2 regions of the Stenotrophomonas sp. 62841_Sma genome follow, and region 2 is predicted to be linked to the other one. Evidence: predicted binding sites of a transcription regulator. Region 2 holds the regulator's gene; the other holds the start of a gene.
The links. The regulator FliA, encoded in region 2, starts transcription of late flagellar genes. The targets are predictions, from matches to a motif close to TAAAGTTTNNCNNNCNNNGGCCGATAA.

Region 1: the regulator FliA is predicted to act here: its motif matches at 12,436-12,462, upstream of ACZK5G_RS19680 (methyl-accepting chemotaxis protein).

Annotation. Positions count from the first base shown of each region.
Region 1 covers NZ_CM151224.1:4,216,992-4,233,080, reverse strand. The annotation lists gene ACZK5G_RS19740 (autotransporter domain-containing protein) at 1-2,780, opposite strand, end outside; gene ACZK5G_RS19735 (hypothetical protein) at 2,969-3,169, shown strand; gene ACZK5G_RS19730 (VOC family protein) at 3,294-3,644, shown strand; gene ACZK5G_RS19725 (TetR/AcrR family transcriptional regulator) at 3,660-4,280, opposite strand; gene ACZK5G_RS19720 (MFS transporter) at 4,407-5,879, shown strand; gene ACZK5G_RS19715 (KGG domain-containing protein) at 5,890-6,195, opposite strand; gene ACZK5G_RS19710 (CerR family C-terminal domain-containing protein) at 6,331-7,005, opposite strand; gene ACZK5G_RS19705 (M24 family metallopeptidase) at 6,998-8,254, opposite strand; gene ACZK5G_RS19700 (DUF4434 domain-containing protein) at 8,462-9,946, shown strand; gene ACZK5G_RS19695 (MarR family winged helix-turn-helix transcriptional regulator) at 9,952-10,416, opposite strand; gene ACZK5G_RS19690 (S41 family peptidase) at 10,467-11,378, shown strand; gene ACZK5G_RS19685 (NAD-dependent epimerase/dehydratase family protein) at 11,477-12,370, shown strand; gene ACZK5G_RS19680 (methyl-accepting chemotaxis protein) at 12,581-15,112, shown strand; gene ACZK5G_RS19675 (DUF2628 domain-containing protein) at 15,208-15,594, opposite strand; gene ACZK5G_RS19670 (hypothetical protein) at 15,812-15,982, shown strand; gene ACZK5G_RS19665 (TonB-dependent receptor domain-containing protein) at 16,043-16,089, opposite strand, start outside.
Region 2 covers NZ_CM151224.1:2,238,195-2,254,283, forward strand. The annotation lists gene ACZK5G_RS10420 (chemotaxis protein CheW) at 1-528, opposite strand, end outside; gene ACZK5G_RS10425 (ParA family protein) at 525-1,307, opposite strand; gene motD (flagellar motor protein MotD) at 1,312-2,328, opposite strand; gene ACZK5G_RS10435 (flagellar motor protein) at 2,330-3,070, opposite strand; gene ACZK5G_RS10440 (chemotaxis protein CheA) at 3,172-5,004, opposite strand; gene ACZK5G_RS10445 (protein phosphatase CheZ) at 5,007-5,612, opposite strand; gene cheY (chemotaxis response regulator CheY) at 5,612-6,004, opposite strand; gene ACZK5G_RS10455 (RNA polymerase sigma factor FliA) at 6,062-6,805, opposite strand; gene ACZK5G_RS10460 (MinD/ParA family ATP-binding protein) at 6,802-7,689, opposite strand; gene flhF (flagellar biosynthesis protein FlhF) at 7,676-9,298, opposite strand; gene flhA (flagellar biosynthesis protein FlhA) at 9,444-11,504, opposite strand; gene flhB (flagellar biosynthesis protein FlhB) at 11,549-12,679, opposite strand; gene ACZK5G_RS10480 (putative bifunctional diguanylate cyclase/phosphodiesterase) at 12,798-14,930, opposite strand; gene fliR (flagellar biosynthetic protein FliR) at 15,095-15,886, opposite strand; gene ACZK5G_RS10490 (flagellar biosynthetic protein FliQ) at 15,900-16,089, opposite strand, start outside.

The DNA of each region.
Region 1 (16,089 bases), 2.0 Mb from region 2:
CCGAAGTGCGTGTTGTCGATCTTCGACTTGGCACGACGCTCCTGCTGCTTCACGTCGGTGCGGCCTGTACCGGCCAGCACGCCGATCTGCCAGCCACCGAACTCGCGGTCGATGCCGACCAGCAGGCCGTTGCTGTTGGCGTCGGTGCGCGCGGTGTTGCTGTTGCCATCCAGCTTGCTGTTGCCGCCCAGTGCCTGCACCCAGGCGCCGGTGGCATCACCCGCATCGGCACCGGGTGCGGTGGCACCGGCACGACGTGACAGTGCGGCATCGCGCACATAGCGGCTGCCCTCGACCAGGGCCAGCGCCGTGGCCGGATGCAGCTCGCCGCTGAGGCCATCGAGCACGCCACCCACCTGTTGCGGGAACAGTTGGGTCAGCGGCTTGGGCAGGCCCTGGTTGATCGCCAGTCCATCGGCCACCGCCGCGGCCGCACGCTGGTTCGGCGTGGTGGCGGCGCTGGCGAGCGAGGCACCCCGGGTCACGTCGATGCGGGTGCCATTGGCGCCGTAGGCCAGGCTGAACTGCAGGAACGGCGAGAACGCGCTGAAGTCGGTTTTCGCGAACTGGCCGCTGACACCGCCGTCGGCGCGGATGAAATTGAACTGCTCGCCGAGGTAGTAGGTACCCGGCTCCGGCAGTGCGACCAGGGTGCCGCCGAGAGTGGCGGTGCCGGTTACGTGCAACTGGTCACTGCGGCCGCCCGGGGCAAGTTCGGCGGCATAGACGCCGGTTACGCCCTGCACGTAGTTGCCGTTGATGGTCAGCGTGCCGATCGAATTGCCGGGCGCGATGATGCCGTCCACACGGGTGTTGCCCAGCGTGCCGATGCCCTTCAGCAGGCCGTTGGCACCGACCGTGGTGGTGCCGCCGGTCTGCGTGCCGTTGAAGGACACCACGCCACCGTTGACCGTCAGGTTGCTGCCCTTCAGCAGGCCGCTGCTGCTGACCGTGCTCACGCCTCCGGTGGTGTTCAGGGCGGTGGAGACCAGCGAGCCGTTGAGCAGGAACTGGCCACCCTGGACTTCGACCGCTGACGTGAGTGTGTTGGTGCCGTTCAATTCCAGCGTGCCGTCCTGCAGCACTGCGCCGTTGAAGGTGTTGCCACCACTCAGGCGCAGCCAGCCGATGCCGGACTTGATCAGCTTGCCGGGGCCGCCGATGTCGTTGGTCCAGTCATCCCAGGCATCGCCTTCCCACACCTTCAGGCCACCGGCCTTCTGGTTCATCACCACGTTGGTGTCCACGCGCAGCGAGCCGTAGCCTTCGATGGCCTTGCGCAGGTCGACCATGCCCCAGCCGTAGATCTCATCGACGCCCGGATCGCCCAGATCGCGGGCGGTGGTCAGCAGCACGTCGCGGACCTGTGCGCTATCGAGATAGGGGAAGCGCTCAAAAAGCAGCCCGAGAGCACCGGTAATGTGCGGGGCCGCCATGGACGTTCCGCTCTTCTCTCCATAGCCGTGCGTCGGCACGCGCTGAGTTACTTCAAGCGAGATGTTGCCATTCGCATCGGTGCGAATATCTGCCGTTGGCGGGGCAGAGGGGTCGTAGGTAGTTGAGTTGATGTCTGTCCCAGGCGCCGCAATGCACCAGTTGGCACTCAGGCCACATTTGTTTGATCGATTGCTCAGCGTCAAGTCCTCCTGGACGTTGACCACGCTGAGCCAGTACCGCTCGATGTCGGGAAGGGCTCGCGGCAAGGTTGCATATATGCCGGCAATCGGACTTTCCTCAGGCGTGGGAATTTCCACATCAGTGTTGCCGGCTGCCCAGACCTGAATCATGCCCCTGGCGCGTGCGCCATCCGCGAAGATGGAGAGTCTCTCAAGCCATTCGGGATCGCTGTATCGGCTATCAAATTCAGCTGCTGACTTGGGCTCTTCAGCCAATCCCCAGCTGTGATTGATCGCACGCACGCCCTGGGTATTCATCTGATCGTATAGATCGACAAGCGCCGAATTCTCTGGCCCTGTGGACTTAACCCGCGTATCAAGACCGAGTCCTTTGAGATAGATCTCGGTGACGCTGTTAAAGAACAATCTGGCGACGGTCAGATCTGCACCGAATCCCACGCCATGCATGCCTGCGCCATCCCGATTTGCAGCGATGGTGCCACCCACATGGGTGCCATGATCCTCATAGGATGCGTTTCGCAGGAGCTCGCTAATCTGCGGGTCGCGCAGAATCAGATCGGCAATGAACTTGGGCATCTTGGGATCAAGCGTATACCGCTGAACCTGCACCTCATCGCCAGCACTGGAGAAGCATGCATCCGGACCCGTCAATGCAGTCCTGTTCGTACACCGGCTGCCATCGCTCAACAGATCAGCAATAGTGATGCTGCGATGATTCTTGCCGGCGAATTCCGGGTGATCCAAGCCGGTGCCGCTGTCGAACACCCCCAGCCGGACGCCAGTGGCGGTCAGCCCCCGCGCGTACGCAAATTGGGCATTCATTGCACCCAGACCCCAGTCGGCATTGAATTCGTCCGTGCGCCAACTGGACGGGTCACCCGCATTGCCGGGAATCGTCGTGGTGCTGGCAACCGCCGTGGCTGCTGCAACCGGCAACTGAGGCGGGGCAGAAGGGATCGCCGACATGGCCGGTTGCGCCCAGGCGGCCTGCAACTGGCGCTGTTGCTGCCAGGTGTCGAGTGATTCGCTGGCCATGGCGGGCAGCGCACTTGCCAGCAGCAGCGAACTGGCGACTGCCAGCGCCAGGCGGCTGTGCAGCGGGGAACGGGAGTGGGACGAACGGCCGTGCAGCGGGTGATTCATCGGACAACTTCCTTGGATGACGGACTACAAAACCGTTAACGCCAAGGCACGGCGATACCCCCCAGCTATGTGGCAGGAATTTTATGAACACGTTAATTGGGCGTGACGCTGGCGTTCACTCCATCTCCCGGAGGCCTCGCTACCGTGGCCCGGCCTGGGCTCACCAGGCTTATCAAGGAGTGATGTCGATGCGTACTTTCAGGAAAATGATCGCGGGTGCGGTGTTCGCCTTGGCCTGCAGCGGTTCGGTTGCTGTGGCTGGGCCGATTCCGCCATGCGATCTTCCCTGTTGGAAGGCTTACCAGGCGTGTCTGTCCGGTGGCGTTGATGCGATGGAATGCCAGTACGAATACGATCGTTGCATCATGGATCGCTGCGGCGCTGTGTAAGCAGTGGCAATGCAGGATTGATGACGAGCCCCGTCCCTGACGGGGCTCTTCTGTTTCAGCGCCGCCCGCTTGCAGGCCATGCACGCAGCAGCGAGGATGGGGAATCGCATCGGAGCCGCCGCACATGGCCGTCAAACGTGTCGTCGCCAACATCGCCACGCCTGACCCTGCGCGTGCCGCAGCGTTCTATGGCGAGCTGCTGGGCATGCCGGTGGTGATGGACCACGGCTGGATCGTCACCCATGGCGGCGAGGGCAGCGCGCTGGCGCAGGTCAGCTTTGCCACTGAAGGGGGATCCGGCACCGCGGTGCCGGACCTGTCGATCGAAGTGGACAATCTGCAACAGGTACTGGATCGCATGCACGCGGCCGGCATTGCGCTGGAGTACGGCCCCGCCGATGAACCCTGGGGCGTGCGCCGCTTCTTCGTCCGTGACCCGTTCGGGCGGCTGTTGAACATCCTCGCCCACATCTGAGCAGCAGAAAGCCCGTCAGCGACGTTTGGCACCGGTTGGTGGCACGCCGACCATGCGCAGGCAATCATCCACCACGGCGGCGATGAAGGCATCGGCATCCTGTGCGGGTGTGGCGATCAGGTCGTCGGTGGCGCCGTGCACGCCGGCATAGATCAACGAGGCGGTGACTTTGGGCGCTGGAAGCTGCCACAGAGCTGCGGCATTGCCTGCTTCGAGGATGCCCAGCAGTTGCTGCTGGATCGCATTGCGTTCGGCGTTGCCACGCTGGTGGTGATGATGGTTGGCGTACACCACGTCGTGCAGTGCATGGGTGCGCACATAAAGTTCGATGTTGGCGCGGATCCAGGCGCGCAGGCGCGCTACGCCATCGCTGGCCGGGTAATGCTGCACGGCGCGGTCGACGTCTTCCATGAAACGCCGGGTATAGCGCTGCGCCAGCGCCTGCAGAATCTCGGTGCGCGAGGCGAAATAGGTATAGAAGGTGCCCTTGGCAACGTCGGCTGCGGCGACGATGTCGCTGATAGTGGTGGCATCCACTCCCTTTGACAGGAACAGCGCCTGCGCGGCGTCCATCAGTTCTTCCTGGCGGGTTTCCGCTGGTTTGGTGCGTGGCCTGGCGACAGCTGGGGTCTGCATGTGGGAGGGATCCGGGTGCGACGGGAACCATTCTAGCTGGCCTGTGGCACCGACTGACCGTCAGTCATTGACCGACGGTCAGTCAATGGCTAGGATGCGCACACATCCTTCCCCCGGGAGCCGTACATGCGACGTTTCCAGCGGCCGGCCCTGGTGCTGGCGGCCTACCTCGGCACATTCCTCGCCTCGCTGGACATCAGCATCGTCAACGTCGCCCTGCCGACCCTGCAGCAGGCGTTGAATACCGACATGGCCGGCCTGCAGTGGGTGATCAATGCGTATGCAATCGCGCTGTCGGCGTTGATGCTGTCGGCGGGGCCGCTTGGGGACCGTTACGGTCATCGGCGGATGTGGCTGCTCAGCGTCGCCACCTTCACGCTGGGGTCGCTGCTGTGCGCCTGTGCCGGCAATCTTGCGACCCTGGTAGCCGGGCGTGCAGTGCAGGGCATCGCCGGCGCCTTGTTGATTCCCGCCGCAATGCCGATCCTCAGCCACGCGTTTCCCGACGCGCGCCAACGTGCACGTGCGATCGGTGGCTGGTCGGCGTTCAGTGCGCTGGCCCTGGTGCTTGGCCCGCTGCTGGGCGGCGTGCTGGTACAGCGCGTCGGATGGCCCAGCATCTTCCTGATCAACCTGCCGTTGGGCCTGCTCGCACTGGCGCTGGGCGCCTGGGGAATTCCGGAGCGGCGGCATCCGCAGCACGCTGCGCTGGACCCTGCCGGGCAGCTGCTCAGCGTCGTCGCGCTGGGTGCGCTGAGCTATGGCCTGATCGCGATCGGCGCGCATGGCCTGCTGGCCCCGGTGACGCTGCTGGCGCTGGGCGTGGCAGCTGCCGGGTTGATCCTGTTCGGCATCGTCGAACGCCGGGTGGCACGCCCATTGCTGCCGCTGGACCTGTTTGCTGACCGCCGCTTCGGCATGTTCAACCTGGCCTCGTTCGTCCTGGGCTTCACTGCCTATGCCAGCCTGTTCTTCCTGTCGCTGTTCTTCCAGCAGGCGCAGGGGCACAACGCTGCGCTGGCAGGCTCCCAGTTGGCCCCGCAGTTCCTGTTGATGGGTGCCGTCTCGCTGTTGTTCGGGCGTCTGGTCGCCCACCTCGGGCTGCACGCCGCGCTGGTGCTGGGCTATGCCCTGGCCGGGGCGGCGCTGTGCGCGATGGCCACGTTCGAACCGGCTACTTCGCACGCTTGTTCCAGTGCTGTGCTCGTGCTGCTTGGCATTGGAATGGGGCTGGCAGTACCGGCGACCGGCATGGCGGTCATGGCCAGCGCGCCGGTCGAGCGCGCGGGTATCGCCTCAGCCACGATGAACGCGTTGCGTCAGGCAGGCATGAGCTTGGGCATCGCGCTGCTGGGCAGCCTGATGGGCCAGCGCGCCGTGCAGCAGTTCGCCGCGTCCGCGCAGGCGGCCGGGCAGCGGGAGCTGGCGGCACAGGCGCGCGAACTGATCCTGCAACCGGGCTCGATGCACGCCACGCCGCAGATGCTGACGTGGTATCGCAGTGCGATGGCCAGTGGTTTCGGATGGGCGATGGCTGTGGCCGGTGCGCTGGCCCTGCTTGCGGCGCTCGGACTGTATCGGCAGCGCGCACCGGCCTGACGCGCTGCATTCAGCCCTGCTGGCGTTGCGGACCCGCTGCCGTGCGTTCGATCTCCTGAGGCTGTTGTTGCTGCTGGCGCGCATTGGCGTGGCGAGCGTGTCCACCTTCACGACCGATCTCGGCCATGTGCTGGCGGTTGCGGCTGATCGCCTCGCCGCCCTTGCGGCCTGCGACACGTGCCTCGGCCGGACTGAATTCATGCGCGTTGCCGGAGGCATGTGCGGCGCGCCCGCCCTTGGCCGCGATCGCGCGCTGCTTTTCCTGGTCCATTGATGCGAAACCCCGGTTGGAGCTGCGCGGGTTCTGCTCAGTCATGTGAAATCTCCTGCGGTATGGGCGTCGCCTTCGTAGACGACGGCATCCATGCTTGGCCATCGCACGCTAAGTCCAGGTCGCCATCTTGGCCCTGGTTTTCACGCGCCCTGCGCACGGGGCTGATCAGGCAGCCATTCAGGCGGGCGCTGCCTTCGCTGCCGCCAGTGCCATGCCACTGACCACCGACCCGATCGTCTCTACGTCTGCCAAGGGAGCTCCCTGGTTCAGTCGCGCCTGCAGAGCTCCGTGGGAGACGGCGAAGACGATCGCTTGGCCGAGCAGGGCGTGGGTACGCAGCACCGTCTCGGCGCTGGATGGTTCGCTGCCGCGCAGGCACGCTACGCAGGCGGCCAACGTGGTGTGCAGGGGTTCGAACAGCGTACGGTGGGCACTGGCGAACGCCGCCGTCGGTTGGATCTGTTCGCGCGCCAACAGCAGCGTGCGTGGACCCGCATCCGGCGCCGACAGCAAGGCATGGACGAATGCCCGCATCAACTGCTGCAGCTGCTGCGCGGCCTGCCGCGCGCCGCTGGGTGGCGTTGCCGGCAGCGGCAATCGCTCGGCAATGGCTTGAGCGCAGCGCTGCAGCACGGCGGCATACAGTTCCTGCTTGCCACCGAAGTGATAGGGAATGGCTGACTGGCTGCAGCCGGCCTTGTCCACCAGCTGGCGGGTACGCACACCCTCCACGCCGAACGCGCTGAACAGCTGCAGCCCCGCGTGCAGCAGTCGGGCTCGGGTCTGCCCGCTGCGCGTCTCGGCCGCGCGCCGCCGTGCCGGTGTCTGCAGATGGGCGATGAACTCAGGCATCGGCCTGCATCAGCCGTGTCGAGTTTTCATTGAGCGCGGTACCCGCGTCCGCGCCGACGATGACCGTACCGCCGATGTTGGCCATGTGCCGGCCGAATGCACAGTTCGGTTCGAAGGCGAAACACATGCCGGCCTGGAGGGGCAGTTCGCGCCCGACAGTCGGCAGCGGCGCGATGTGCGCATAGCGCGCGGCCTCCGGCAGCGCTTCGATGCCCGGTGCACGGCCGAAGCCAATCGGTCCATAGGGGTTGAGGCTGTGGACCAACGGATGCACGTGCCAGCCGCCCGCCTCCAGCAGGGGCGCTTCCATCGCGTCGACGACATCGCCGAAAGTATTGCCCACGCGCAGTGCGGACAGGCCTGCTTCGTAGCTGCTGCGGGCGACGGCAGCGGCGCGATGGATGTCGTCGTGCACCTCGCCAATGGCAACCGCGGCCTGATGCTGGGTTTCCATCAGCCCGTACAGTGCGAAGATCTCCGACAGCACCAGGTCACCATCGCGCAGAATGCGCGGCGGCTGCGCACGATACTGCCAGGCGGGTGGTCCCCAGCCCACATACTCGGGACCCGAGCCGAGCAACACCTCGGCGGTATAGCCCCCCAGCGAGAAACAGGCGGCGGTCACTGCGGCAACCAGTTCGGCTTCCGAAACACCGGGGCGAGCAGTGGCACGCAGCGCCTCGCTCATGGATTCACCGATCCAGGCGGCATGCGCAATCAGCGCCAGTTCCTCCTGGCTCTTTACCGAGGCGCGCTGGAAGAACGCACGATATACCGGTACGAATTCCGCGTTCGGCACCGCCGCCTGCATGCCCTGCAGGGTGCGCGCGGGCATCGCGCCGTCGAAGTAGAACGGTGGATAGGGCTCCAGCCCCAGCACGCCGATACGTGCCGTGTGCAGGCCACATTGCTGCAGCCAGCGACCAACCTCCAGACCGGATTTTCCAACCCACAGCTGTTCGGGTGCGATCCACTGCAGGTCGCCGCGCAGGCAGGCCTGCAGGTGGTCGGCAATCATCAGCGAGGCAAAGGTGAACACCCGTGGCGGCTGGTCGCCGACGAACACCACGATCGAGCCGGGCCGGTCATTGGTGAAGTAGCAGTCCGGCGAGAACCCGGCCGGTGCGGCGGCTTCCCGGTCGCCATGCACAACCAGGGCATCGAGGCGTTCACTGGCCATGAGGTCGCGGGCCAGGGCCCAGCGGCGGTCGCGTTCCATCAGGCTGAGCGGTGCGGGCGGCGTGCGCATGAGGAGTATTCCAGGGGAAGGAGCGCGCAGGCTCGATCACGCAGTTGAATGAATCAACCGCTTGAATCGGCATTGCACGTGCGCTGCTGCGGGGGCAGCTGAAGTCGGCGATTGCGCAGCGTTGTCGATGATCTTGATGGGGCCACCGTTGCTGTTGATAGGATGCGCAACAACGCCACTCGCCTGGCCACGACAGGGACGTAGAACATGAACAGGATTGGATTGATCGCAGTGCTGGCCTGTACCGCCCCCGTCCATGCGGCCAGCCCCCTGTTGTCCGGCAGCTTCGTCCACGTTGGCTACTCGGGCAGCGACGAACAACTGCCGGCCGCGCAGTTGCCGCTGTTCCTGGATGAACTGCAGGACCTGGGCAACGACACGATCATCCTCGGTCAGGTGCGTGCCACCCGTGCCGGCGTCGGCTGCGCCAGCGGCGTGCAGGATTTCGAATGGATTGCCGGCTTTCCCGGCAAGCTCGGCACCGTGCTCGATGCGGCGGCCGCGCGCGGCATGAAGGTCGTGGTCGGCACCACCTACAGCTCGGGGCAGTGCGCCACCTTCTGGCAGGGGCAGAACGCAACGGCCGTGGCACAGGATGCGGCGCAGTCGCTGGCCCAGCTGGGCCAACAGTACGGATCGCATCCGGCGTTCGCTGGCTGGTACATCACCGACGAGCCAGCACAGGTGCCGGCTGATCGCGCGCCGTTCTACCGTGCGATCGTGACGGCGCTCAAAGGCAGTACACCCTCGCGGCCGGTGATGGTGGCCCCCTACCTGGCGTCATCCAGCGTGGATCCGGCCAGCGTGGGCCGGGCTGCTGCACAGTTCCGTACGGCCACCGGCGTGGATGTGCAGATCTGGCAGGACGGCATCGGCGCCGCCTCGCATGCACGCCTGTTCCAGTGGGATCGCCCGGGTCATTCCACCGAGGCGTATTACGAGGCGCTGTCGGCGGCGCTGGGGGCCAGCGGCCTGTGGGCCGACATCGAACTGTTCAACCATGGCAGTCCCTTGTTCCTGGAAACCGGCAACGGATTGTCCGGTGCCTATCGCTCCGCGTCGGTGCAGCGCATCAACCAGCAGTTGTGGAGTGCGCGTTCGGCCGGCAAGCGCGTTGCCTGGCTCAACCAGTACCACATGTCCGAGGTGGTCGGCCCCGGCCAGGGCTATGCCGAATCGTCGCGGATGATGAACACCTATCGCGGGCTGTATGGGCTCGGCGCGTCCTACCTCGTCGATCCGGTGCAGACCACGTACAGCTACAGCGTGGTACCGGATGCGAACTATCCGGACAGCAGTGGCCACGAGCTGTTCGATCGTCGGGTGGGGGATCCGCGCAACCCGATGGATGCAGGCTGGGTAGGCGTGCATGGCAACGCCAGCATCACCATCGACCTGGGCCAGCGCCGGCGGGTGGACTGGATCGGCCTGCATACGATGACCCGCCCGGCGTGGGGCATCGTCAGGCCGACAGCTGTGGAGGTGATGTGTGCCGAGCCGGGCGCCGCTGCGGTGAAGATCGGTGTGCTGTCGGCGCCATTCCCCCAGGCCGGACTGAGCGGTTCGACCGAAGAGGAATACGTGCTGGGCAACGCCGCGCCGCTGGCCGCGCAGTGCCGCACGCTGGAGCTGCGGTTGGCCAATGGCAGCTGGACGTTCCTCAGCGAAATCGAGATGGCGGCCGAGCAGTAAGCGCCTCAGCGTTGGGGCGTGCCGCGCAGTCGCTGCGCGAACGGCCGCTGTTCAAGCGCCTGCAGTGCGTCGCGCAGCACCTGCTCCAATGACTGTCCAAGATCGGCATCGAGGCTGCGCGCCGCGCGTGCCGTGGCCTGCCACTGCGCCTGCAGCGCCGGCAACGCCTGCAACGCGCGCGGGCTCAGCTGCAGGATGCGCTCGCGGCTGTCTTCACCGACCGCAGCGTGCAGCCAGCCGTCGCGCACCATTGCTGAAACCGTCTGGCTGAGCGCCGAATGGCTGAGCCCGCAGGCCAGTGCGAGATCCTTGATGCGGCAGGGTCCCTGCGCCATCAGCGTGCGCAGCACCGGGGTGTAGCGCGGCCGGTAGTCCAGCTTCAGGTCGCGGTAGGCCTGCTCGACCGCCGGGTCCAGCTGGTCGAGCAGGGCCCGCAGCAGTGTTCCCAGGGTGGCATGTTGGAGATCCATGGTGGCGATGATATATAAGCACTTACATATCATCAACATGGGGTGCGGTCATGGCGGTTTCGTGGATGCTGGGCGCGCTGCTGGCGGCGTCCTGCCCGGCCCAGGACGCGGTGCTGCAGGCGGCGGCCACGGCGATACAGGCGCAGTACCTGGACGTGGCCGAAGGCGCGCACATTGCCGAGGCCGTGCGCGGCTGGTCCACCCAGCAGCGCTATGTGGACAGCTGCGCGGACCCCAAGGCGTTCAGCGCACGCTTGAACCAGGATCTGGACGTGTTCGATGGCCACTTCCATGTCGAGCGGGTGGATGCCCGCGCCGGCCAGGACGACTGGCTGATGGCCTGGCGCGCAGACGCGCGCAGCAATGGTGCGGGCGTGCGCGAGGTGCGGGTGCTGGAAGGCAACATCGGTTACCTGCGCCTGAGCACCTTCTATCCGCTCGATCTGGCCCGGCCGAAGCTGGCCGCAGCCTTCACCCTGCTGGCCGACACCGATGGCCTGGTGCTGGACCTGCGCCAGAACGGTGGTGGCGATGACGGCAGTGCGGACCTGCTGGTGCGGACCCTGCTGGCGGCGGAGATCACCCAGGTGCAGTCACTGCAACGCCGTGGCCAGCGCCGTCCGGTACCGTTGCCACCGGCGAGCCTGGGGCTGTACCTGAAGCCGCTGGTGGTGCTGATCGACCGCCGCACCGGGTCGGCCGCCGAATTCGTCGCGTACTCGCTGCAGGCGCAGGGGCGGGCACGTGTCGTTGGTAGTCGAAGTGGCGGTGCGGCACATATGTTCGATGATCCTGTGCTGCTGCCGGATGGCTATCAGATCAGCATTCCCAACCGGCAGCCGATCAACCTCCGTACCGGAACCAACTGGGAACGCACCGGCGTCACGCCTGATGCAGCAGGCGGTGACGATCCGCTGTTCGTCGCCCGGCAGCTGCTGGCCCGATCGGCATCGCCAGAATGAACGCACAATTGCAACCGCGCCCTATCGCAGACGACATGCAGCGTGCCTAGAATCGATGCATCCCGGTAGTTCCCGGGCGCTTCGAGTGAATGGACTCAATGAAGATTCTGTTGACCGGCAGTTCCGGGCGGATCGGGCGTGCGATCTTCGGCGCGCTGGCGGCGGCCCACGAAGTGGTGGGGCTGGATCGCAGCCCATTCGCTACCACCCGCATCATTGCCGATGTCACCGATCGTCAGGCCGTGAAGCGGGCAGTGCAGGGCGTCGACGCGGTGATCCATACCGCGGCCCTGCACGCACCCCATGTCGGCCTGGTGCCGGATGCGGTATTCCAGCAGATCAATGTGGAGGCGACCGCACACCTGTTGCAGGCTGCCCGCGAGGCCGGTGCACGCCGCTTCGTGCTGACCAGCACCACGGCGCTGTATGGCCATGCGGTGGTGGCGGGCGGTTGCCGCTGGATCGATGAAGATACCGAGCCGCTGCCACGCACCATCTACCATCGCAGCAAGCTGCAGGCCGAGGCGTTGGCTGAAGCCGCTGCGGCGCCGGGCTTCAGCGTGCGCGTGCTGCGCATGGCCCGCTGTTTCCCCGAGCCACCGGAGCGGATGGCGATGTTCCGCCTGCACCGCGGCATCGACGCGCGCGACGTGGCCAGCGCACATGCCGCGCTGCTGCACGATGAGGGCGCTGCCTTCGCACGCTACATTGCCTGCGCACCGACGCCGTTCCTGCGCGAGGATTGCCTGGAACTGGCGACCCAGCCGCGCAGGGTGCTGGCCCGCCGCGCCCCGCAGTTGCTGGCCGAGTTCGAGCGCCGTGGCTGGCCGCTGCCGCTTAGCATTGACCGCGTCTACGACAGTGCACTGATGCGCCGCACATTGGGCTGGCAGCCGCGCTTCGGCCCGGACGACGTGCTGCAGCAGTACGCGGTTGGCAGCATCGAGGTGCTGCCGCGGGCCGAATGGATCAAGGACCGCGTGGCCGAATAGGGCGGCAGCCGGGCGGGTTCCTGACCCGACCCTGAGCAGGTTCAGGAATGTGCAGATGGACCGCCTCAACCTCGTTCGCAGGCGGCCGCTAACCCGGTGCGCTTCCAGCGCCGGGCGTGTCCCGGCGGCCGGTGGCCTGCGCGACGGATCGCGCACCTGCGCGGTGCCCTCGCGGTGCCGGTCGTCCTGAACTGCCTTGCGGATCCTTCCATGCCTTCTCCCCGTTCCGCCGCTGCCCGCCGCCCGGGCAGCATCGCCCACAAGCTGATGCTGGGCACCGCTGCGATCGCGCTGCTGTGCTTCGGCCTGACTGCGTTCCTGATCTACCGCCAGGCCAGCGCCAGCCTGATCGACGCCTCGCGCCAGACCATGGCCAGCGAAGCCACCGCCGAAGCCCGCCAGGTCGCGGCCGATCTGGGCACCGCCTTTGCCAGCAACGACGCCATGGTCGAGGCCGTGCTCGCCCAGCGCGCGCGCGGCGATGTTCCGGACCGTGCCAGCCTGGCTGCCGTGCTGGGAGAGCAGCTGCGCACCCACCCCGAGTGGCTGGGCAAGAGCACCATGTGGGAGGCCGACGCCTTCGATGGCAAGGATGCCGAGTTCGTCAACACTGAAGCGCACGATGCCACCGGTCGTTACATGAGCTACTGGGCCTGGCACGATGGCAAGCCGCAGCAGTCGACGATGACCGATTACACCGAGACGGCCAGTGGCTCCGGTGACTGGTACATGGTGCCCAGCCGCGACAAGCTGGCGAAGGTAAGCGAGCCCTACGCCTACGACATCGGTGGCCAGCAGGTGCTGATGAGCACGCTGAGCACGCCGATCATCGAAAACGGCCGGTTCCTCGGTGTATTCACTGTGGACTTCTCGCTGGCGGCGCTGCAGAAGCACCTGGCCACGCTGAAGCCGATGGGCGCCGGGCGCGTCGAACTGCTCTCGCCGAATGGCGTGGTGCTGGCCTCGGCCAATGCCGCCGAAATCGGCAAGCCACGTGGCGACGCATTGACCCGCAGCATGCTGGCAGACATCGCCGCCGACCGCCGGTTCGAAGCCTTCACTCCGGATGCCGCCGGCAACGTGCGCGTATACGTGCCGCTGCGTGTGGGCGATGCGCCGCAGCGCTTTGCACTGGGTGTGGTGATGCCGCACGCGGTGATCGTGGCCGAGGCGCGCCAGCTGCTGTGGCTGACCCTGCTGGTTGGTGTGGTGGCCGCGCTGACGCTGAGTGCCGGTGTCTATGTGCTGCTGCGCCGGTTGGCGATCCGCCCACTGGCCGAAGCCGTGCGCGTGGCCGGCGACGTCGCCGCGGGCAAGCTGGACAGCACCCTGCCGGCACGCAGCAACGACGAAGTGGGCCGCCTGCTGGACGCGATGCAGGGCATGCGGGGGCAGCTGCAGTCGGTGATGGCGGCGCAGGCGGAAATGGCGCGTCGCCATGGCGCCGGTGAAATCAGCTACCGCATGGACGCCTCGGCGTTCCCGGGTGAGTACGGCCGGATGGTGGCTGACAGCAACAAGCTGGTGGCCTCCAGCAACGCCGTCACCCAGCGCCTGGTCGACGTGATGCAACGCTATGCGGTGGGTGACCTGAGCGTGGACATGGAAGCGCTGCCGGGCGAGAAGGCGGTGTTCACCGCTGCAATGGCCACTACCAAGAGCAACCTGGCTGCGATCAACGATCAGATCCAGCAGCTGGCCGCTGCCGCCGCCGCCGGCGATTTTGCGGTGCGCGGCGACACGCTGCGTTTCGACCACGACTTCCGCCGCATGGTGGAGACCCTGAACACCATGATGCAGGTCAGCGACCACAACCTGGCGGCGCTGTCGACGCTGCTGCGCGCGATTGCCGCAGGCGACCTCAGCGCGCGCATGCAGGGCGACTTCCACGGGGTGTTCGCAGTGATGCGCGACGATGCCAACAGCACCGTGCAGCAGCTGACCCAGATCGTTGGCCAGATCCAGCAGTCGGCGGCCAGCATCCGCCTGGCGGCGGGTGAGATTGCCGCCGGCAACAGTGACCTGTCGCGCCGCACCGAGCAGCAGGCGGCGAACCTGGAAGAGACCGCGGCCTCGATGGAAGAGCTGACCTCCACGGTGCGCCAGAATGCCGACCACGCGCTGCAGGCCAACACCCTGGCCGGCTCCGCAGCGGGCGTGGCCAGCGAAGGCGGGCAGGTGGTCAGCCAGGTGGTGCAGACCATGGAACAGATCGAGGCCTCCTCGCAGCGCATTGCCGAGATCATTTCGGTAATCGATGGCATCGCGTTCCAGACCAACATCCTGGCGTTGAACGCGGCGGTGGAAGCGGCGCGTGCCGGCGAACAGGGCCGCGGATTCGCCGTGGTCGCCAGCGAAGTGCGTGCGCTGGCCCAGCGCTCGGCAGGCGCGGCCAAGGAGATCAAGGAGCTGATCGACGCCTCGGTGGCGCAGGTCGGTGCCGGTGCGCAGCTGGTGCACGGCGCGGGCCGCACCATGCAGGAAATCGTCGGCCAGGTCGGCCGAGTGAACGAGATCATGGCCGAGATCTCGGCAGCCTCGCGCGAGCAGTCGGCGGGCATCGAGCAGGTCAACCAGACCGTGGTGCAGATGGACGAGACCACCCAGCAGAACGCCGCACTGGTGGAAGAGGCCAGTGCCGCCGCGCGTGCGATGGAAGAACAGGCCGAGCAGCTGGCGGTGGCGGTCTCGCGCTTCCGCCTGCAGGCCGAGCCGGTGGCTACGGTCCGCCGCGCGGCCTGATCCTGTTGCGCGCACATGAAGACGCCCGGCCAAGGCCGGGCGTCTTCATTTCTGCTTGATGCTATGCCAGGCCGGAGTGCGGCGGCAGCATCGCGTCAGAACATGCCTTCGAAGGGATTCCAGCTGGCTTTGCCCTTCACCTGCTCCAGGTAGTAGCTGTAGTTGGTGCTGGCGGCAACCAGGAAGTTCATGGCGATGAACAGCGGGCGCGCGATGATGTCCGGCAGGAGCAGGGACACGATGCCCAGCACGAGGCCGATGCCGATCACCACCAGCGCCTTGCGCCACATGCCCAGAATGAACAGGTAGATGAAGCCGAAGAAGAAGGCGAAGAAGTTGATGTTGATCTTGAGGCGGTCGCCGAAGGACAGCGCCTTCCAGGCTTCCTTGAAGCGCGGCTCCTTCGGAGCGCCGTGCTGCTGGAAGAAATTGAAGCGGAACTGCCACTTCGGGCTGAAGCGGGAGAGGTCGACGGTGTTCATTGACGATTACGTCCTTGTAGGAAAACGGTTACATGATACGAGGCCGACGGTTCAGGAAACTACCCTCAACCGTCAAAAATGTGACGCGCCCGGCATGTGCAGGCCTGCGGCGGGGCGCCGCACCGTCACCCATCCGCCTTGTTTTTAGGATAGGGTGCGCAGTTCCGCTGCCGCCCCAGCTGAACCCGGGCGGCGGCGGGATGTCCATGGAGGTTGCATGACCACACCTGCTATACCGGAAAACGCACCGGGACCGGTGCTCCTGCCGACACCTGAAGTGGTGCAGGCACAACAACTGCTCGCACGCCAGCAACTGGCGGTAGCGATGGACCGTGCACGCACGGCCGCTACGCAGAACGCGGCTGCGGCCGCGCTGGAAAGCGAGTAATCCGCAACACCGCCGATCGCGCTGGCGTGCTGCCAGCGCGATCGCGGCGCGCGCCGCCGGTCAGAACCGCGCGGTCATGCTCATGAAGTAGCTGCGCCCGGCCACGA
Region 2 (16,089 bases):
GCTGTCGGCCGGATCGGTCTCGTAGATCACTTCGTCCGGCAGGTCGTCCCATGTAGGTTCCGGGCCGGACTTGGCGGTGGCGGGAGCAGGGGCCGTCTCGTGGATCACCTCGTCAGGCAGGTCATCCCAGGTCGGTTCGCGCTCGGGGGCGGCGACAGGCATTGCGGCGGCCTCGAAGGCGGCCTCCAGTGCTGCGTCGTCCTCTGCCGCGGCAGCAGCAACAGTCTCCGTTTCGTAGATCACTTCGGCGGGCAGATCGTCCCAGGTGGGCTCGCGCTCAGCCGTTGCGGCCGCGTCGAAGGCGGCTTCGAGTGCGGCGTTGTCGACGGCAGGCGCAGCGGCGACGGTCTCGGTTTCGTAGATCACCTCGGCCGGCAGGTCATCCCAGGTCGGCTCGCGTTCGGCGTCGGCTGCAATTGCTGGGCACGCTTCGTCGCTCGCCGGCGGCGGTGCAGCCGGTGGTGCCACGGCGATCGCTTCGCCCAGCAGTTCGTCCAGGTAGTCGTCCAGTACACCGGTGCTGTTCATGCGGCCTGCTCCAGGGCGCGGGCATCCTCGCCGAGGATCCAGTTCAGCGCGCGGCGATAGGCGGCCAGGCCGCGGCCCGGGTAATCCTCACCAACGCTCGGCAGGGTAAGGCCGGCGGCGTTGCTGATGCGGGTGTCGATCGGAATCGCGTCTTCCCACACACGGGTGCCGTGACGATCCTGCATCGTGCGCAGCGACTCGTTGCCGGCGCGGGTGCGGCGGTCGAACAGGGTCGGCAGGATCGAGATCGGCAGCGGGCGGCGGCGCGAGCGTTCGACCATCTCGCCGGTGCGGACCATGCCATCCAGGCCATGCAGGGCCAGCGGCTCGGCCTGGGTGGGGATGATCAGGCGATCGGCTGCGGCCAGCGCATTGATCATCAACAGGCCGAGGGTGGGGGCGCAGTCCAGCAGGATGTAGTCGTGCTGGCCCTGGTGGCGCGCAAGCGCATTCTGCAGTGCCAGGCCAAGGCCAGGCTGGTTGGCGCTGCGGCGTTCCAGCGTGGCCAGCGCGGACTGTGCGCAGACATAGTCCAGGCCATGGATGCTGCTGGCATGGCACAGGCTGGAAAGATCGGCGGGCGGGGCGCCGAACAGCTCCAGCACGCCAGCCGGCGGCGGGTCCACCGGTACGCCGAACGCGCGGCTGAGCGAGGCGTGCGGATCGAGGTCGATCAGCAGCACGCGATGGCCAAGTGCGGCCAGTCCGCGGCCGAGGGCGAGGGTGGTGGTGGTCTTGCCGACTCCGCCCTTCTGGTTGGCGACTGCCCAGATGCGCATCGGATTACTCCTTCATTGCCGGGGGAACGGCGGCGCCGACGCGGCTGCCAGCCGGCACCGGCGGCAACTTCACCGGTGCGATGGGGGAGGTGGGGGCGGTAGCCGGAGTTGCCGCGGCTTGTTCGGTATCGGTGTTCCGGGTGGCACCGGTGGCTGCGTTCAGGCGCTGGCCGAGCGGGTCCACCGAGTGCGAGGTGTCGGCCAGGATGATGACCATCACCCGGCGGTTGCGGTTGCGGCCCTGCGCGCTGTCGTTCTCTTCGCGCGGGCGGAACTGGCCGTAGCCGACCATCGCCAGCCGCGACGGCTGCACGCCCTGGTCGGCGAACAGGTGCACCACGCTGGCCGCGCGCCCGGCCGACAGTTCCCAGTTCGACGGGAAGGTGGCGGTGGCGATCGGTACGTTGTCGGTGTGGCCTTCCACGCGCACGCTGTTGGGTACGTCGCGCAGGACCTCGGCCAGGCTGGCCAGGGTCTGCCGCGCATGCACGTCCAGCGCGGCCGAACCGGTGGGGAACAGGATGTCGCTGTTGATCTCGACTTCGATCCACAGCTCGGTGCGGCGCACGCTGATCATGCCGCGGTCGATCAGCGGCGCGAGCGCGGCGGTGAGGCGGTCGGCGATGCTGTTGAGCTGGCGCTCGGCGCGCGCGATCTGCTCCTGGTTGTGCACCGAAACAGGCATGCGCATCTGCGAGGCCATCGACGGCAGCAGGGTCGGGTCGTGCGACGGCGCAGGCGCCGAGGGCCCGATCTTGGTGCCGGACTTGATCACCGAGGGGCTGTCCCAGCCGCCACCCTGCACCTGCTTGTTACCCACCTGTACCGGATTGATGGTGCGCGGCGCGCCCCCGAAGGCATCGGTCAGCGCGTCGGCCATGATCCGGTACTTGCCTTCGTTCACCGAGGAAATCGCGTACATGACCACGAAGAAGGCGAGCAGCAGCGTCATCAGGTCGGCATAGGGGATCGCCCATGCTTCGTGGTTGGCGTGCTCTTCGTGGTGCTTGCGGCGGGCCATGTCAGTGCAGGAAGCCGGAGAGGTTGGTTTCGATGTTGCGCGGGTTTTCGCCCTGGGCGATCGAGATCAGGCCTTCGATGACCATTTCGCGGTCGCGGGTGTTGTGCGAGATCACACTCTTGAGCTTGGCGGCCACCGGCAGGAACAGCAGGTTGGCCGAGGCGATGCCGTAGATGGTGGCGGTGAACGCTGCGGCGATGCCGTGGCCGAGCTTGCTCGGGTCGGCCAGGTTCTTCATCACCGCGATCAGGCCAAGCACGGCACCGATGATGCCCAGTGTCGGTGCATAGATGCCCATCGCTTCGAAGACCTTGGCACCGGCCTGGTCCTGGTGTTCCTGGCTGCCCAGTTCGATTTCCAGCATGTGCCGCATCGATTCGGGTTCGACGCCGTCCACCAGCAGCTGCAGGCCCTTGCGCAGGAACGGGTCCTGCTGTGCTTCCACCTGCGATTCCAGGCCCAGCAGGCCCTGGCGGCGGGCGATGTTGCTCCACTCGACGATCTGCTGGATCAGTTCGCGGCGATCGCTGTGCGGCGGGCGCACGACCCAGCGCACGATCTTGAAGGCATGCTTGAACACCGCCGGCGAGGTATGCAGCAGGATCGCGGCGACGGTGCCGACGATGACGATCACGAACGCCGCAGGCGACCACAACGACGCCAGGCCGGCGCCCTTGAGGATGCTGCCGCCGACCAGCGAGGCCAGGGCGAGAAAGAGTCCAATGAGGCTGAGTCTATCCATGGTTCCGGTATCGGCGTGTATGAATGGGACTTGAGACACCGGTAGATCGCGTACAGACGGTGGTCACAGTTTTCGGGGCGCCGGGCATGGCCCGGCGGGGGTCATCGCAGCCCGTCCACGTCCAGGATCAGCGCCATGCGACCATCGCCGATCAAGGTTGCACCGGCATAACCGCGCAGGCCGCGCAGCGCTTTCGGCAGCGGCTTGATGACCACTTCCTCACGCCCGCGCACCTGGTCCACGACCAGCCCGAAGCGCGCTTCGCCGGCCTGCAGCACCACGATGGTCAGCAGCGACGAGGCGGCCGGCGTCACATCCAGCCACTGGCGCAGATCGACCAGCGGCAGCGTGTGCGAGCGGCGGTCGAGCACGGCACGGCCATCGAACCAGCCCAGCGAGGTGCGCGGCGCGTGCAGCACTTCCATCACGCGGGCCAGCGGCAGCGCATAGACGTCCTCGCCGGCCTGCACCAGCAGGGTCGGCAGGATCGCCAGGGTCAGCGGCACGCGGATCAGGAAGCGGCTGCCACGGCCCAGTTCCGACTGGATCTGGATCTGGCCGCTCAGTTCGCGGATGCGTGACTGCACCACGTCCATGCCGACGCCACGACCGGAGATGTCGGTGACCTGCTGCTTGGTCGAGAAGCCGGGCAGGAACACCAGGTGCAGGCACTCCTCGCTGCTCAGGCGCGCGGCGGCTTCCGGATCGATCAGGCCCTTCTCGCGCGCCTTGGCACGCAGCTTTTCTGGGTCGATGCCGGCGCCATCGTCCTGCACCTCGATGCTGACGTAGTCGCCTTCCTGCTGTGCCGACAGGCGCACATGGCCCATCCGTGGCTTGCCCTGTGCCTCGCGCAGGTCGGGCATTTCCACGCCATGGTCGATGGCGTTGCGGACCAGGTGCACCAGCGGGTCGGCCAGCGCTTCGACCAGGTTGCGGTCGAGCTCGGTCTCGGCGCCGATCAGTTCCAGGTCCACTTCCTTCTTCAGCGAGCGGGCGACGTCACGGGCAACCTTGGGGAAGCGCGAGAACACCTTGCCCACCGGCTGCATGCGGGTGCGCATCACTGCCGACTGCAGGCGGGCGGTGGCGATATCCAGAGTGGACACGGCCCGGTCCAGCTCTTCATCGCGCAGGCGTGCACGCAGGGTCTTGAGCCGATTGCGTGACAGCACCAGTTCGCCGATCAGGTTGACGATCGCGTCCAGGCGCTTGGTGTCCACGCGCACGGTATGTTCGGCCTCGGCCAGCGGCTTGGCGGCCGGCTTCGCCGCCGGTGCCGGTGCGGCGACCGGGCGCGGCGCTGCGATCGGTGCCGGTGCCACCACGGCCGCAGGCTTGGTGCCCGGTGCCGCGCCACCGTGCAGCTGGTCGAGCAGGGCTTCGAACTCGTCTTCGCTGATCAGTCCGTCGTCGGCCTTCTTCGCTGGCGCGACCGCGGTCGGCGCGTTGCCACCATGCAGCTGGTCGAGCAGAGCCTCGAATTCGTCGTCGGTGATCAGGTCGCTGCCACCCGCGGTGGGTGCGGCGGCGGCGGCGGGTGCAGCCACGCCACCGCCGTGCACGTCGAACTGTGCGATCAGGTCCGGCGGCGCATAGCCCGGCTCGGTGCCGGAGGAAACCGCGTCCAGCATCGACTGCAGGTAGTCCAGCGATTGCTGGGCCGCGTCGAAGTGGTGGGCCTGCAGCACGGCCTGGCCGGCACGTGCGGCGCCCAGCGCCTCTTCAGCGGCATGGCACAGCTCGACCATGGCGGTGACGCCGAGGAAGCCGGCGCCGCCTTTGAGCGTGTGGTAGCCGCGGAACACCGCGTTGAGCTGGTCGCTGTCCTGCGGTGCCTGCTCCAGCGACACCAGCTGTTCGCCGAGGCGATCCAGGATCTCCTGCGCCTCGATGATGAAATCGGCAGTGATGTCGTCGGATACCGCGCTCATGCTTACAGCCCCAGATCCGACAACAGGTCGTCGGCGTCGTTCTGCGAGACCGCGTGGCGGTCCAGTCCCTTCAGTGCCGGCCCGGCCAGTTCCGGGTCGGTGCGATGCTGTTCCGGCGGCAGGCCGAGCGCGCCGAAGCCTTCGTGCACGCGGCGGACGATGCCGACCACGCGACGGATGATCTGCCCGGTCAGGTCCTGGTAGCTCTGGGTCAGGGCGATCTCGGTCAGGTTGTGGCGGATGCGCTCGAGCTGCGCGTCCTGGCCCGGCTGCAGGCCTTCAGCGCGCAGCTGTTCGGTCAGGCTGCGGCATTCCTCGGCCAGGTCCAGGGTGCGGTGCGTCGCCTGTTCGGTCATCGCCACCACGTGGTCCAGTCGCGCGCAGGCGTCGTCCAGTTCGCCGGCTTCGCTCGGCACGGTCGGCAGTTCGCCCAGCGCCTGTCCCAGCTCGCGGGCCAGCCGCGAGAGGCCGCTCATCATCGGCTGCGTGCGCAGCGCGACCAGCCCATCGATGCGCTGCCGCCAGGCGGCCTCGTCACCGGACTCGAGTGCGTCCAGGGCCTCCTGCAGGCGCAGGGCGAGGGCGTTCTTGTCGACCGTGGTATCCATCAGGCGCTGGCCGCCAGGCGTTCGAAGATCTTGCCGAGCTTCTCTTCCAGCGTCTGCGCGGTGAATGGCTTGATGATGTAGCCGTTCACGCCGCTCTGGGCGGCTTCGATGATCTGCTCGCGCTTGGCTTCTGCGGTGACCATCAGCACCGGCAGGGTCTTCAGCTTGGCATCGGCACGGATGGCCTTGAGCAGCTCGATGCCGGTCATCACCGGCATGTTCCAGTCGGTGACCACGAAATCGAACGGCTGGCTCTGCAGCAGCGACAGCGCGGCATGCCCGTCCTCGGCTTCGGCGGTATTGGTGAAGCCCAGATCGCCCAGCAGGTTCTTGACGATTCGACGCATGGTCGAGAAGTCGTCGACGATCAGGATGCGCATGTTCTTGTTCAAAGCAGAATTCCTTTGTTGTTCATTCCGGACGGCCGGGGGCAGCCGCCTCGGGGATGTTCATTCTTCGAGGCCTGCGTCGGCAGCCTCGAACAGCTTCAGCCGGCCACGCAGGCGCAGTACCGCCTGGCCGTGGATCTGGCAGACCCGCGACTCGCTCACGCCGAGCACCGCGCCGATCTCCTTCAGGTTCAGTTCCTGCTCGTAGTACAGCGAGAGCACCAGTTGTTCGCGCTCGGGCAGGTGGCCGATGGCCTTGCCCAGCTCGCGACCGAACTCGCCGCGCTCCAGTACCTGCTGCGGGGTCGGCCCGCCCTGGGCGACGGTGTCCAGCTCGCCCTGGTCCTCGATGCGCGATTCCAGGCTCAGCACCTGGCCACGTGCAGCGTCTTCCATCAGCCGCAGGTACTCAGGCAGCGGCATCTCCATCGCGGCGGCCACTTCAGTGGCGCTGGCGGCACGGCCACTGCTCTGTTCCAGGCGGCGGATGGTGGCGGCGGCATCACGTGCACGGCGGTGCACCGAACGCGGGACCCAGTCACCACGGCGGATCTCGTCGATCATCGAACCACGGATGCGGATCGAGGCGTAGGTCTCGAAAGAAGCACCCTGGTCGGCGTCATAGCTGCGCGAGGCTTCGATCAGTCCCATCATGCCGGCCTGGATCAGGTCGTCGACCTCGACGCTGGCCGGCAGGCGCGCGGCCAGGTGGTGGGCGATGCGCCGCACCAGGTCCGAATGCTGGGCGATGACTTCGTTTGCCGCCGAGCGCTGCACTTCCCTGTACTGGGCTGCGCCTTTCATGCCGTCACCCCACGCTGCTTGAGGATGCGTTCGAGGAAGAACTCGACGCCGCCACGCGGTTCGGTCGGCGCCTGCCAGCGCGCGGTACGGCGCGCGATCTCGGTGATCGCCAGCGCCGCCGGGCTGGACGGATAGGCCTTCACCACCGGCTGCTGGCGCTGCACCGACAGGCGCAGCCAGTCATCCTGCGGCACGCAGCCGAGGTAGTTCAGCGAGACATCGGCAAGGAACTTCTCGCAGACGCGGGTCAGCTTCTCGTACAGCACGCGGCCCTCGTTGGGGTCGCGCACCATGTTGGCCACCACCTGGATGCGGTCCACGCCGCGCTCGCGCGACAGCACCTTGATCAGTGCGTAGGCGTCGGTGATCGAGGCCGGCTCGTCACAGACCACCACCACGGTGTCCTGTGCGGCCTGGCAGAAGGTCAGCACGCCATCGGTGATGCCCGCGGCAGTGTCCACCACCATGATGTCCAGCTCGCGCTCCAGCTCGGAGAACACGTTGACCAGGCCAACGTGCTCGGCCGGAGCCAGCTCGGCCATGTGGCGGCGGCCGGATGCGGCCGGGACCACCAGCACGCCGTTCGGGCCTTCGACGATGACGTCATCCAGCGTGCAGCGGCCGGCGACCAGGTCGGCCAGCGTAAAGGTGGGGTTCAGCCCCAGGATCACGTCGATGTTGGCCAGGCCGAGGTCGGCGTCCAGCAGCAGCGTGCGCTTGCCCATGCCAGCCAGTGCCACGGCCAGGTTGGCCGACACATTCGTCTTGCCCACGCCGCCCTTACCGCCAGTGACCGCAATGGTGCGCACAGGGCCGAGCGGCTCGCTGCGGGTGGCCGACAGCGGGAAGGTCTTGGTCAGCTTGGCGTACTCACGCGACGGCATGGTTCAACTCCGGGTTGCAGGGCATATCGGCCGCGCGGCGCAAATCTTCAAGGCGAAGTACAAGATTGGCTGCACTGGCCCGGTGCAGGTCCTCCGGGACGTCCTGGCCATCGGTCACCCAGGTGATCGGCAGGGCATGATCCACGGCCACCGACAGGGCGTTGCCGAAGCGGCCGGTCTCGTCCAGCTTGCTCAGTACCAGGCCCTGCAGGTTGGCGGCGCCGAAGCGGCGGACCACCTCGTCCATGTCGCCGAAGCTGGTGTTGGCCGGCAGCACCAGCAGGGTGCGGACCTGGCGCGCGGCACGCAGCCACTGCAGCTGGGCGGCCAGGGCGCGGTCGCGCGGGCCCAGGCCGGCGGTGTCGATCAGCACCAGCTTGTAGTCCTTCAGGCGTTCCAGCAGCTGGTCCAGGTCGGTGCCGCTGTTGGCCTCGTGCACCGCGATGCCGAGCTGGCGGCCGTAGCCGTACAGCTGCTCGCGGGCACCGATGCGGGTGGTGTCGGTGGTTACCAGGGCCACGTCACGCGGCGCGTGCTTCTCGGCGAAGCGCGAGGCCAGCTTGGCGATGGTGGTGGTCTTGCCGGCGCCGGTCGGGCCGACCAGGGCGATCACACCACCTTCTTCCAGCGGGTCGACCGGGGCGATCGGCAGCTTGCGCGAAATCAGCCCCAGCATCAGGCCGCGGCCACGGTGGGCCTCGGTCTCCAGCGGGATCTGCATGGCCACGTCGCGGGCGAGGCCGGCATCGAAGCCATACTCGTCCATCAGGTCCAGCGCGGTGGCGCGCACCGGGCAGCCGCGCAGGCGCTCGTCGGTGAAGCGGTTCATCTCGCGCTCGATCACATGGCGCATGCCGGCCACTTCCTGGCGCAGCTGGCGGATCTCGGCGTCGTCCTGGGCCACCAGGGTCAGTGCCGGGGCTGGGGCCAGCACGGGGGCAGCGCCGGTTTCGTCGCTGGCTTCGACCGGTGCCGGTCCGCTGGCAACGATCCCGGGCTGCGCTTCGGTCACGGCAGCGGTCGGCAGCGGCGGCGGCTGCACAGCCGGGGCCGCGTTTTCGTGATGCGCCTCGTGCGGCGGATCAATCTGGAAGCGGGCGCGGTTGGCCGGTGCGGCGGTGCTGAGCGCCGGTGCGACGATGGCTTCGGCGAACGGAGCGAAGATCTGATCCGGCAGCGCCGGTTCGTTGACGGCGGCGCGTGCCAGGGTGGCGGCGAAGCCGGTGCTGCCGCGGGTCGGCACGATCTCGTCGGCGCTGTCCAGGGTGCGGCCGGTGGCGCCGACCGCAGCGCGGGCGAGGGCAGCCACGGCCGAGGTGGTTGCGGCGACCGGTTCCGGTGCCGGGGTATTGCTGCGGCGGCGGGTGACCGCGGCGATCACCGCGTCGGCGGCGGTGCGCGGCTTCGGCGCCGGCGGCGGAGCGATGTCACGACGCGAGGCTTCCAGTGCACGCTGCACGGCGCTCTCGTCGTAGTTGGCGGCGGCGACGATCTCGATGCCTTCCTCGATCCGGCGGTTGGACAGGATCACGGCGTCAGGACCATGTTCCTTGCGCACCAGGTTCATGGCCGAGCGCATGTCGGCGGCGACGAATCGTTTGATTTTCATGCTGTGGTCACGGGACGAAGACGGCGGGGTGGCGGTCGGAGAACTCGGGTGGTCGGTGGTCTGCACGGTGCGGGTTCCCCTTGGTATCTGTCTGTTGCGTTGGTTCGAAAGTGGTGTCTGTTTTCTGGCGCATCGGAGGGCGGCGTCAGCTGATCGTTCCGACCAGCTTCAGGCGCTTGTCCTCCGGCACCTCGCTGTAGGCCAGGACCGACAGCGACGGAACGCTGTGGCGGACCAGGCGGGCCAGCGCGGCACGCACCGGGCCAGGTACCAGCACGACCGCGGGCTCGTTGCGGGCTTCCTGCTTGCTGACACATTCGGCCAGGCTCTGGTGCAGTCGCTCAGCGAGTCCGGGTTCCAGCGCGGCGCCGTTGCCCTGCGTGGACTCCTGCAAGACACGTTCCAATTGTGGGTTGAGCGTGAACACCGGCAGCTCCGCCGACATTCCGGCGATCTCCTGCACGATGAAACGACCCAGTGCGGTGCGCACCGCGGCGGTCAGTACGGCCGGGTCCTGGCTGTTCGGAGCGTGTTCGACCAGTGCTTCGGCGATCTTGCGCAGCTGGCGGATCGGAATGCGTTCGATCAGCAGGTTCTGCAACACGCGCACCACCGCCGACAGCGGCAGCGCCTTCGGCGTCAGATCTTCGACGAGCTTGGGCGCGCTCTTGGCCAGGTTGGCCAGCAGGTGCTGCACTTCCTCGTGGCCGAGCAGTTCCGGTGCGTGCTCGCGGATCAGGTGCGACAGATGGGTGGCGACCACGGTGGCCGGATCGACCACGGTATAGCCCAGCGTTTCAGCCTGGGCACGCTGGTGCGGTTGGATCCAGGTCGCGTCCAGGCCGAACGCGGGGTCCTTGCCGGCGATGCCTTCCAGTGCGCCGAGGGCGCTGCCCGGGTCCAGCGCCAGTTCGCGGTCGGGGTGGATCTCGGCGGTGGCCACCGGTACGCCGTGCACCAGCACGCGGTAGCCGTTGGCCGGCAGTTCCAAGTTGTCGCGGATGTGCACCGACGGGATCAGGAAGCCGACGTCCTGGGTCAGCTTGCGGCGCACGCCCTTGATCCGCGCCATCAGTTCGCCGCCCTGGTTGCTGTCCACCAGCGGGATCAAGCGGTAGCCAACCTCCAGGCCAAGCGGATCGACCGGGCGCAGCTCGTCCCAGCTCAGTTCGGCAGTCGGAGCCGGCGCGGCCGGGCGGCCGAGTGCGTTGAGCGCGGCAGCGTCATTGCCGGCGGCTGCCGGATCGGTGGCCGCGGCCTTGCCCTTGCGGTAGACCTTCCAGGCGATGAAGCCGAGGATCGCGGACAGCGTCAGGAAAGCGACGTTGGGCATGCCCGGCACCAGGCCGACCACGCCAATGATGCCGGCGGTGATCGCCAGCGCGCGGTACTGGCCGAACACCTGGCCGGTCATGGCCTGGGCCATGTCCTGCGAACGCGAGGCGCGGGTGACCAGCATGGCCACGGCGCTGGAGACCAGCAGCGCCGGCAGCTGCGCCACCAGGCCATCACCAATCGACAGCAGGGTGTAGGTGGCAGCGGCATCGCCGAACGGCATGCCATGCTGCAGCACGCCTACGGCCAGGCCGCCGAGCATGTTGATGAACAGGATCAGGATGCCGGCAATGGCATCACCACGGATGAACTTGCTGGCACCGTCCATCGCGCCGTAGAAATCGGCTTCCTCGCGGACTTCCTCGCGGCGCAGCTTGGCTTCTTCACGCGTCAGCAAACCGGCGTTGAGGTCGGCGTCGATCGCCATCTGCTTGCCGGGCATCGCGTCGAGGATGAAGCGCGCGGTCACTTCCGAGACGCGGCCGGCGCCCTTGGTGATGACCACGAAGTTGATGATGGTCAGGATCGCGAACACCACGATGCCGACCGCGTAGTTGCCGCCGATCACGAACTCGCCGAAGGCGGCAATGACCTTGCCCGCGGCGTCATGGCCGTTCTGGCCGTTCAGCAGGATGACGCGGGTGGAGGCGACGTTCAGCGCCAGCCGCAGCATGGTGGTGATCAGCAGCACGATCGGGAAGATCGTGAAGTCCAGTGGGCGCTTCACGTAGACCACCGCCAGCAGCACCATCAGCGAGATGGCGATGTTGAAGGTGAACAGGGCATCGAGCACCGGTGCGGCCAGCGGCACCACGACCATGGCCAGCAGGGCCAGCACGATCAGCGGTGCGCCAAGGCCCTGGCGGATCATTTCCAGCGCGCGGCGGGTGTTGAAACCGGTGGAGGGCTGGGCGCTCACGGGCGGCCTCCCTTACCGAATTCATCCACCTGGATGTGCGGGGCGTCCGGCATCGGGCCAGTGCGCCAGGCGCGCAGCTGGTAGACGTAGGACAGGACCTGGGCGACGGCCGAATACAGTCTCACGGGGATTTCCTTTCCGAGTTGGCCTTCCCGATACAAGGCGCGTGCCAAAGGCGGGGCGGAGACGATCGCCACCTTGTTGCCGTCGGCCACTTCACGGATGCGCAGGGCGGTCTCATCCACACCCAGGGCGACCACTTTGGGGGCGTTCATGGCGCCGCCTTCGTACTTCAGGGCCACCGCGTAGTGGGTGGGGTTGACCACCACCACGTCGGCAGTGGGCACCGCCTCCATCATCCGGCGGTTGGCCATCTGCTGCTGCAGCTGGCGGATGCGGCCCTTGACCTCGGGGCTGCCCTCGCTTTCCTTCATTTCCCGGCGCAGCTCTTCACGGGTCATCTTCAGCTTGCGCATCCAGTTCCAGCGCTGGTAGGGCGCATCGATGGCGGCCAGCACCAGCATGGCGCCGGCGGTGGCCAGCAGCAGGCGCAGGGTGAAGCCGAGGCCGTCGGTGATGGCGGTCTCCAGCGGGTGGTGGATCAGCCCGCGCAGGGTGTCGAAGCCGGTCCACACCACCAGCCCGGCGGCAACGCCGACAAAAGCCACGCGCAACAACGACTTGGTGAACTCGGCGATGGCTTCCGGGCCATACAGGCGCTTGAGCCCGCTCATCGGGTTCATGCGGTTGAAGTCGGGCATCATCGCCTTCTGCGACCAGCGCAGGCCGCCCATCACCAGCGGGGCGACGAAGCTGGCCAGCAGGCAGACCAGCACCAGCGGCGCGATCACCAGCATGAACTGCAGCAGCAGGTCGCCGAAGTGGCCGAACAGCTCCTTCGGGTTCTGCCGCAGGCTCTGCTCTGGGCTGAGTGCATGCTTCATCCAGGCGCTTGCACCACGGCCGATCGAGCTGCTCATGGCCATCACCGCCAGCACGCCGGCGCCGAACACGGCGGCCGTGCCAAGTTCGCGCGAGCGCGGCAGGTTGCCCTGTTCACGGGCGTCGCGCAGGCGTTTTTCGGTAGGTTGTTCGGTCTTTTCGCCGGCGGATTCGTTCTCGGACATCACGGGCACTGCGGCAGGGGATGCCGGGGTGCGTGCAAGAACCGTTCCGTGATGGGCTCATGTGCCAACCAAGGTTGGCATCTACCAGAGCAGGTGCAGGTGGGAGCGCAGCCTGGATTTACCCCGGCGGGTGCTGCGTCGGCGGGCTCTGCGCCAGTTCCACCCGCGGCCGCGGCAGGTCATGCAGCTGCATGAAGCGCGCCGCATCCACCGGGCGGCCGAGCAGGTAGCCCTGCAGGTAGTCGCAGCCCAGGCGCTCCAGGTAGGCGCGTTGCGCGGCGGTCTCCACGCCCTCGGCGACGATGTCCATGTCCAGCGCGTGGCCCAGCGCCACGATCGCCGAGACGATCACCACGTCCTCGGCGCTGTGCTCCAGGTCGCGTACGAAGGCGTGGTCGATCTTGATTTCGGTGGCCGGCAGCCGCTTCAGGTACAGCAGGCTGGAATAGCCGGTGCCGAAGTCATCGATGGAGATGCCCACGCCCAGTGCCGAGAGCGCCTGCAGCAGGCGCAGGCTGGTATCGGTATCGCGCATCACCGTGCTTTCGGTGATCTCCAGCACCAGGTGGCGTGGGGCAATGTCGTAGCGTTCGATCACTTCACGCACATCCTGCAGCAGGTGCGGCGAACTGAACTGCACCGGCGACAGGTTCACCGACATCGACCAGCCCTCGTGGCCGGCATCGTGCCAGCGGCGCAGCTGCTGGCAGGCCTGGTCCAGCGCCCAGCGCCCGATCTCATTGATCGCACCGCTGCGTTCGGCCAGCCGGATGAAGCGGTCCGGCGGGATCAGGCCATGCTCCGGATGGCGCCAGCGGATCAGCGCTTCGGCACCGGCCACCTTCTGCGTGGCTACCTGGATCTTCGGCTGGTAGTGCAGGAACAGCTGCTCGCTGCCGATGGCCCGGCGCAGGTCGGCCAGCAGCCGGAACTGTTGTTCGGCGCTGTCATTCATCCAGTCGGCGAACAGTACGAAGGCGTTGCGTCCGGATTCCTTGGCCTGGTACATCGCTGCATCGGCAAAGGCCATCAGCTGCCGCTCGCTGGCAGCGTGATCCGGACAGATCGCCACGCCGATGCTGGCGGTCACCTGCAGTTCGTTGTCGGCCAGCAACGGCCCGCTGCCGACCGCCTGCAGGATGCGCCGGGCCAGGGTCGGCAGGTCCTCGTCGTGCTCGATGCGCACCACCAGCACGAATTCGTCACCGCCCAGCCGCGCCAGCATGTCGTTGGGCCGAAGCAGCTGGCGCGTGCGTTCGGCCACCGCAACCAACAGTGCATCGCCGGCCTGGTGGCCGTAGGCATCGTTGACCTGCTTGAAGCCATCCAGGTCCATGAACATCACCGCGAAGCGGCTGCCACCCTGTTCGGCCTCGGCCAGCGCCTGCACGATGCGACGCTGCAGCAGCAGGCGGTTGGGCAGGCGGGTAAGCGGGTCGTGCAGTGCGGCCTGGGTCAGTTCCTGCTGGGCGTCGGTCAGCGAGGTACTCAACAGGGAATTGCGCAGGCGCAGCAACTGCGCCTCCACCCGCTGGTCCAGCCAGGAGACCACCAGCACCACGGCCAGGATGGCGACGGTCAGCACCACCACCAGCATGGCCAGCCATTCGCTCTGCAGCCCATCGCCGACGGCTGCGCCGCAGATGCTGCCTTCCGGAAAGCGTGCGGCGGCCATGCCGGTGTAGTGCATGCCGACGATGGCCAGCCCGAGCAGGCCGGCAGCCGCGAGCCGGTCGCCGACACGGGTGCGCTGCGCGCGCAGGCGGAACGCCACGTACAGCGCCGTCCACGAGGCGGCCACCGCCACCATCAGCGAAAAAAGCAGCCAGCCCGGGTCGTAGTCGATGCCCGGCTGCATGCGCATTGCGGCCATGCCAACGTAATGCATGCCGGCAATGCCGGTGCCCATCAGCAGCGCGCCACCGGCCAACCGCGGGTGGGGCAGGGTACGCAGCGAAACCAGCCATAGCGCGAACACCGATGAGGCGATCGCCAATGCGAGGGAAAGCAGGGTGATGGGCAGGTCGTAGCCGAGCGGAATGGGCAGGTCGAAGGCGAGCATGCCGATGAAGTGCATCGACCAGATGCCCAGGCCCATGGCGAAGCCACCACCGAGGCGCCACCACCACGCCGCGCCCTTGCCGGGTGCAGTGACCGTGCGCCCGGCCATCGCCAGCGCGGTGTACGAAGCCATCACGGCAACCAGCAGCGAGATCGCCACCAGCCACGGGTTGTACGTGCCTACCAGCATTCGTCAGTCTCCCGGACCTGCCTGTCGACGGAAACCACGGTGGGGCATGCATGAGGCAGGCCGACGCACGGCGCCGGCCACGTGCGGCATCCCCCCGGTTGCCGCGTATTCACTCTAACGCGCAGACCCGGGGGAAGGGCAAGCAGTAAAACGTGATGATCCGGTCAGTGTGTGACCGTGTCCGCAGCCTGGAAGGCGGCATCGAACAGGCGCTGTACCGGCGGTCCCATTTCCCCGGCCAGCAGCGCCAGCAGGAACAGGCCCAGCAGCAGCGACACTGGCAGGCCGAGCTGGATCGGGTTCAGCGCTGGGGCCGCACGGGCCAGGACGCCGAACGCAAGGTTCACCGCCAGCATTGCCACGGTCAGCGGGATCGCCAGGGTCAATGCGCCGCGCAGTACGGTCAGCAGGAAGGTTGGGGCGATGCTGAAGAAGGCGTGCGGGTCCGGCAGCGGGGCGCCGATCGGCAGCGCCCGGTAGCTGTCCACCACCAGCGAGATCAGCGCAAGGTGCCCGTTGGTGGTGAAGAACAGCAGGCCGAACAGCAGATAGAACCACTGGCCGATCACGCCGGAGGTGCCGCCACGCAATGGGTCACTCATCTGCGCGAAGGCCAGGCCGGTGCCCTGGGCGATCAGTTCGCCGGCCAGCGCACCGGCCTCGAACACCAGCCGCAGCAGGAAGCCGATGGATACGCCGATGGCCAGTTCACGGGCGATGGTAAGGACCGTGGCGGCATCGAAACCGGTCCAGTCCGGTACCGGCGGCAGCAGCGGCGCCAGCGCAATGGCCAGGGTGCCAGCCAGCACCACGCGCACCCGTGCGGGAACGGCACGGGTACCGACCATCGGCATGGCCATGGCAACTGCGCCGATGCGCAGCATGGTCCACAGCACGGTGCCGATCATGCCGAAGGCCTGCAGGCCGTCGGCAGCCATCTGGGTGGCGGCGTCCATCGAAGCGCGTGTCCTAGCCGATCAGGTGTGGAATGCGCTGGAACAGCAGCGTGGTGAACTCCACCAGGTGGCCGATCAGCAGGCTGCCCAGCGCGAACAGCACCGCGGTCAGCGCCGCCGCCTTGGCGACGAAGGCGATGGTCGGCTCATTGAGCTGGGTCGCGGCCTGCACCACGCCCACCACCACACCGACCACCAGCACG